Luteipulveratus mongoliensis: one gene and its partner. The protein of the gene in region 1 interacts with the protein of each later gene in a pairwise test. Links are inferred from orthologs where the notes say so. Each region holds a gene or a part of one and is shown on either strand. Other genes may lie near its edges. The genes, in order: VV02_RS20325 and VV02_RS25540.

Region 1 (3,267 bases):
CCTTCCCATCGGTGGCCTACCCCACCTACGACGTCGGCGCGCGCATCGCGGGTGCGACGCCGCGGCCGATGGACAACCTGCTGGAGATGGGGCCGCAGAGCCCAAAACTGTTGTGGCTCAACACTCCTAGCAATCCGACCGGTCAGGTTCTGGGTGTCGAGCACCTCGCCAAGGTCGTCGACTGGGCGCGCAGCCGCGGCGTGATCGTCGCCAGTGACGAGTGCTACGCCGAGCTCGACTGGCGCGCGTCGCCTGAAGGTCTGACCACGCCGAGCATCCTGGACGACCGGGTCTGCGGTGGCAGCCAAGAGGGACTGCTCGCGGTCTACTCGCTGTCCAAGCAGTCCAACCTCGCCGGCTACCGTGCCGCGTTCGCCGCGGGCGACCCTGAGCTCGTACGCCGCCTGGTCGAGGTCCGTAAGCACGCCGGCATGATCGTGCCCTGGCCCGTCCAACGCGTGCTGCGCATCGCGGTCGGCGACGACCAGCACGTCGCCGAGCAGAAGCAGCGGTACGCCGCCCGCCGGACGATGCTGCGTACGGCCCTGGAGTCGACCGGCTGGCGTATCGATCACAGCGACGCCGGTCTCTACCTCTGGTCCACGCGCGACGAGCCGTGCCGGGAGACGATCGCCTGGTTGGCCCAGCGCGGGATCCTGGCTGCGCCCGGTGACTTCTACGGCGCACCCGGGGCACGGCACGTACGGATCGCGCTGACGGCCACCGACGAAAGAATCAATGCGGCTGTGACACGCCTCACGCAGACTTGACGTGACGTCAAAAACCGGTCTCCACCCCATCAGGGGCGATTGCTTGGACGTCGTGACCCTGGGGTAACGTCGTCCGGGCTGACTTCCCGGCGATGACGCCGGCATACAGGAGGACGGACAGCACATGACAAACGAGGGCACCGCCACTTTCAAGGCGGGCGACAAGGAGCTCGAGTTCCCACTGCTCCCGGCAACCGAGGGCAACGCGGGTTACGACATCTCCTCCCTGATGAAGGAGACGGGCAACACCACGCTCGATGTGGGCTTCGTCAACACGGCGTCATGCCAGTCCGCGATCACCTACATCGACGGTGACGCTGGCATCCTGCGCTACCGCGGCTATCCGATCGATCAGCTGGCCAAGAGCTCGAGCTTCCTCGAGGTCTCCTACCTGCTGATCTACGGCGAGCTGCCGACCACTGCCGAGCTGGAGGAGTTCACCTCCCGCATCCACCGGCACACCATGCTGCACGAGGACCTGAAGGACCTGCTCGCGGCGTTCCCGCGCGATGCACACCCCATGTCGGTGCTGTCGGCGGCGGTCTCGGCGCTCGGCACCTTCTACCAAGACTCCTTGTCGATCACCGACAAGGACCAGGTCGAGCTGTCGACCATGCGACTGCTGGCCAAGCTGCCGACGATCGCGGCCTATGCGCATAAGAAGAGCCAGGGCCAGCCGACGCTCTACCCTGACAACCGTCTGGACCTGGTGTCCAACTTCCTGCGCATGACGTTCGGTGTGCCGGCAGAGGACTTCGAGGTCGACCCGATCGTCGCCAAGGCGCTCGACCAGCTCTTCATCCTGCACGCCGACCACGAGCAGAACTGCTCCACGTCGACGGTGCGACTGGTTGGCTCCGGCCACGCGCATCTGTTCGCCTCGATCTCCGCGGGCATCCACGCGCTGTCCGGCCCGCTGCACGGCGGCGCCAACTCGGCCGTGCTGGAGATGCTGGGTCACATCCAGGCCGGGGACGACGACGTCGACACCTTCATGAACAAGGTGAAGAACAAGGAAGACGGCGTCAAGCTCATGGGCTTCGGGCACCGGGTCTACAAGAACTACGACCCGCGTGCGGCCATCGTCAAGGACACCGCGCACGAGGTGCTCCAGAAGTTGGGCGTCAACGACCCGCAGCTCGAGATCGCGATGCGCCTCGAGGAGATCGCCCTCAAGGACGACTACTTCGTCGAGCGCAAGCTTTACCCCAATGTCGACTTCTACACCGGTCTGATCTACAAGGCCATGGGCTTCCCGACCGAGATGTTCACGGTCCTGTTCGCCATCGGTCGTCTGCCGGGCTGGATCGCCCAGTGGCGCGAGATGATGGAGGACCCGGCCACCAAGATCGGTCGGCCGCGTCAGCTCTACATCGGCGAGGCCGAGCGTCAGTTCGTCGGCATCGACAAGCGCTGACCCACGTCGTACGCAAGAGGGCCCTCACCCGCCTGGGTGAGGGCCTTCTTCCGTCGTACGCCTTCACTCAGAGGAACGGCACGCCGAAGTCGGTGCAGGAGGGCTGGAAGCTCTTCGGTCCGTCCTCGAGCGCGTTGAGCGTCATCTGGAGGGTCGGCCCGTCGTTGAAGAGCCCGATGTGACCGGCCTGGTCCCAGGGGCACTTGTTCTGGAGCACGATGTTGTTGACGTCCGGAGCCGACAGCGTCTGGGTCGTGTACGGCGTGACCACGGTGTCCCGCTTCGTCGAGATGACGGTGTACTTCGGCCCGGCCGGCATGTCGCTGCTGCCGTTCGGGAACAGCTCCTTGGTGTAGTCGCTGCTGGTGGTCTGGTCGATGACACCCGGGAACTGCCCGACGTTGGAGAGGCCGGTGACGAAGCCCATGAGTCCCAGGCTGTTGGCGAGCGTCGCGATGCCGTTGAGGCTCGTCCCACGCCCTGAGGGCGCCCAGCCGACGAAGTGCGCCGTCTTGCTCGCGCCGCCCATCTTCTTGATCCACCAGGTCGGGACACTGCCGCCCTGGGAGTGGCCGATGATGTCGACCTTGGAGGCTCCGGTCGAGGCGAGCACCTTGGTGACGAAGGCATCCAGCTCGCCGGCCGAGCCCTTGATGGCGCCGAGGCCACCCACGCGACCGAACGATGTCGCGGTCATCCCGTAGTTCATGGCGAACGTGCAGTAGCCCTCGTTCTTCAGCCTGGGGCCGGCCTTCACGAAGTTGGCGCCGATGTTGAAGAACGTCCCGGGCAGCAGGATCACCGGGTGCGGGTGCTCGGCCGTGGGCTTGCAGCTCCAGTCGTTGGCCCCGGCGGTCGCGTTGGGAGCGAACGCATAGTTGTAGAGCGCCGCCGGCACGCCCTGCTCGGGGAGGTCGGCCGCATGGGCCGGGGTCGCCGTCGCGGCCACCAGGCCCGCCGACACCCCGATCGCGGCGAGTCCGAAGGCGGTCTTTCGGCGCAGGCGTGGGGTTCGAGACACGGGAGACCTCCGTCTGGGGCCCGCCACGAGAGGCGGACAGTGTGACGTAGGTTACTGAC
Region 2 (3,311 bases), 1.1 Mb from region 1 along the record:
AGGTAGAGGTCGTCTGCGGGGAGGTGGTAGACGTCCTCGTGCTCGTCGAGGTAGCCGGTGCCGTCCATGATCTCCGGACGGACGAGCGTCGGCGTGATCACCGGGGTGAAGCCGTACTCGACGGCCTGCGCGACGGCCAGGTTGAGCATGGCGAGCTCGAGCCGGGCGCCCACACCGGTGAGGAAGTAGAACCGGGCACCGCCGACCTTGGCGCCGCGCTCCATGTCGATGGCTCCCAGGCGCTCACCGAGAGCCAGATGGTCCAGCGGCTCGAAGTCGAACTCCCTTGGGGTGCCGACCTTTTCGAGCTCGACGAAGTCGTCCTCGCCACCCGGCGGGACACCGTCGAGCACGAGGTTGTCCAGCGCCTTGAGCTGCTTGTCGAACTCCCGACCCGACTCGGCCGCCGCGGTCTCCAGCTCCTTGACCCTGGCGCTCAGGTCGGTGGCGTCGTTGCGGGCCTGGTCTGCCGCGCGCTCCAGCTCCTCGGTCGGTTCGCCCTTCTTCTTGGCCGCGTTGAGCGCGCCCATGGCAGCACCGACGTTCTTGCTCACGGCCTTCTGCTGGCTGCGCAGCGCCTCGAACTCCTGCAGTCCGGAGCGGCGCTTCTCGTCCGCCGCGAGGATCGTGTCGACGAGCCCCTCGTCCGCCCCGCGGGAGCGCTGGCTGGCGCGTACCAGGTCGGGGTTATCTCGCAGCAGCTTGATGTCAATCACGAGCGCAAGGGTAACGACGACGGGGGCGACAGGCGTACTGCATTTGCACCCGGCTTCCCGGGCCGGTGGTGCATGGATAGGCTGCTGCCGTGATCGACCTGATCTGTGAGCTCTTCGTCTGCCTCGGGTTCGCCATCGTGATTCTCGCGGTGCCGGGCTTCTTGTCGTCCCTGCTCGTCGGCAAGGGCGCCAAGTCCGCCCCGCAGACGCTGGACGAGAAGTCATCCGAGCCGCACCTCTCCTGACCCTGTGAACGTCGGCCCCGCGCTCGGGTAGGTTGACCCGAGTTCCGGTGGACTGCAGCGACGAAGACGAGGTGGCCAGGTGAAGCGCGGTGCGGTCATCGTCAACCCCTCCAAGTCCAAGGACCTCACGCGGCTGCGCCGTGAGCTGTCCGCGGTCTTTCACGGCTACGGCTGGGCCGAGCCCCTGTGGTTCGAGACCACCATCGAGGAGCCCGGCACCAGTCAGGCACAAGCCGCGCTCGACGCGGGTGTCGACCTGGTCTGTCCTCTCGGCGGTGACGGCACGGTCAGGTGCGTCGCCACGGCCCTGCGCGGCTCCGGCGTACCCATGGGTCTGCTCGCCGCCGGCACCGGCAACCTGCTGGCCCGCAACCTCGGTCTGCCTTTCCGCCGCTACACCGACGGGCTGCGCGTCGCGCTCAGCGGCCAGGATCTCAAGATCGACGTCGGCAGGGTCCAGCTCGACCGTGACGGCACGGGCGCCGCGATCGAGGACCACTGCTTCCTGGTGATGGCGGGTATGGGTTTGGACGCCGACATGCTTGGTGGCACGCCGGAGACCCTGAAGGCGCGGATCGGCTGGATGGCCTACGTCGCCTCCGGGCTCAAGCATCTGCGTGCCGCCCCGGTGCCGGCCGAGGTGTTCGTCGACGGGAAGTCGCAGGGCGTCCGGCCGACCACCACTGTGCTGATCGGCAACTGCGGACAGGTGACCGGCGGGATTCGCCTCATGCCGCAGGCCCGCATCGACGACGGTCTGCTGGACGGCGTCATCATGTCGGCCGGCCGCCTGACCGAGTGGACCCGCCTGGTCGGCCATGTCCTGATGGGCAAGGAAGAGCCCACCCAGCAGGTGCAGCACTTCTCGGGCAGCTCGTTCCGGGTCCAGTCCGAGGCGCCGCGCCCCGTCGAGATGGACGGCGACCTGCTCGGCGAGACCCTCGCCATGACCGTCGGCATCGACCAGGGATCGTTGATCATCCGCGTGCCGTGACCGACGCGACCTTCCAGTTCGCCTCGGTCAGCCACCTCGACGCCGCGCCCGACCGGGTCTTCGACGCCCTGCGCGAACCCGAGCACTGGGACCGGTGGTGGCCGCAGATCCGCCACATCCAGCCGTACGACGACGAGTCCGGTCTCGTCGTCATCCGCAGTCTGCTGCCGGTGACCCTGCGCGTGGTCGTGACGCGTCAGGTGGTCGACCCCGACGGCGGCGTGCTGCGGGCAGGGCTGACCGGAGACCTGACCGGCTGGTCGCAGTTCGTGGTTCGTCGCGAGGGTCGCGGCACGCACCTCGACTACACGCAGGAGTGCGCCGTCACCAAGCGCCGCCTGGGCCGAGCAGCCCAGGCGCTGCGGCCCGTCCTCCTGGTCAACCACGCAGCGATGATGCGCGCGGGGATGCGCGGCCTCCAGTCGTACGCCTCGTCCTCGGGTACGACTTGACGGTCCGTGGGCTCCACACCGCACGGACCCTCATAGCGAGACCGGGCGCGATCCGCTACTTCGGCTCGTGACTAGAGGTCGTCGAGGTTGAGGACTTCGTTGGTGACGCCTGCGAGCGAGTCGGGATCGTTGGTGGTGACCACGACCGCGCTGCCACCCTCGGCTCGTTCCAGCAGCAGGTGCATCATCCGTCGCCGGTTGCCCGCGTCCAAGGCTGTCGTGGGTTCGTCGGCGAGCAGGTAGGTGCCGGGATGCGCGAGCGCGCGGGCGATGGCCACCCGTTGCTGTTGACCACCCGACAGCTCCTCGACGAGGTGACCGCTGGACTCGCCCAGACCGACCGAGGTGAGGACCTGTTCCGCCTGTGCCGTAGCGTCCGGACCGCTGACGCCGGCGGCGATGAGCGGGACGGCAACGTTCTCCAGAGCGGTCAACGCCATGCTCAGGTGGTTGTCCTGCGGGATCCACGCCAGGTCCGACGGCTCCGGGGTGCCTTCGACCGTGCCGTGGTCGGGGGCGAGCTCACCGGCGATGACCCGCAGCAGCTGCGTCTTGGCCACGTCCGAGACACCGGCGATCCCGACCAGGTGTCCCGGCTCGACGCGCAGTGTGACGGGCCGGTCGGTCAAGGACGTGTCGTCGTCGCGCCGGATCTCGATGTCGTTCAGTCGGATCATGCGCCCCTCCCCTCCTGGCCGTCCCAAGGCTCCACGACGAGGCGGAGGTGCTCCTGGTCCGGGTCGCGCTGAACGCGGAGCAGGGTGCCCGGCGGCAACTCGTCGAGGACGTCGTCCGGCAACGGCACCGAGCCGTCCGGTGAGACCACCGCGAGCTCGACCCCATCCTGTGCGTGGGCACCGACTCGCCCGTCGCGGATGGTGACCGTCCGCTGCATGGCGGAGGC

What was found.
Region 2: the proteins of VV02_RS20325 (region 1) and VV02_RS25540 interact in binary tests that used the Escherichia coli proteins (3 or more experiments, as listed by UniProt). The link is inferred for Luteipulveratus mongoliensis from one-to-one orthologs.

Annotation. Positions count from the first base shown.
Region 1 is NZ_CP011112.1:4,295,670-4,298,936, reverse strand. The notes cover bases 88-3,040. They hold VV02_RS20325 (citrate synthase), read left to right. Parts: upstream 88-894; coding sequence 895-2,187; downstream 2,188-3,040. Other genes in these bases: VV02_RS20320 (esterase/lipase family protein), read right to left, coding at 2,255-3,040; dapC (succinyldiaminopimelate transaminase), read left to right, coding at 88-770. Also shown: more of dapC, read left to right, coding at 1-87; more of VV02_RS20320, read right to left, coding at 3,041-3,208.
Region 2 is NZ_CP011112.1:5,367,379-5,370,689, forward strand. Bases 1-2,997 are described here. They hold VV02_RS25540 (diacylglycerol/lipid kinase family protein), read left to right. Parts: upstream 1-1,040; coding sequence 1,041-1,955; downstream 1,956-2,997. Other genes in these bases: serS (serine--tRNA ligase), read right to left, coding at 1-716; VV02_RS26610 (hypothetical protein), read left to right, coding at 806-961; VV02_RS26760 (SRPBCC family protein), read left to right, coding at 1,952-2,407; VV02_RS25550 (ATP-binding cassette domain-containing protein), read right to left, coding at 2,479-2,997. Outside these bases: more of VV02_RS25550, read right to left, coding at 2,998-3,084; VV02_RS25555 (ABC transporter ATP-binding protein), read right to left, coding at 3,081-3,311. UniProt on the Escherichia coli protein: In vitro phosphorylates phosphatidylglycerol but not diacylglycerol; the in vivo substrate is unknown.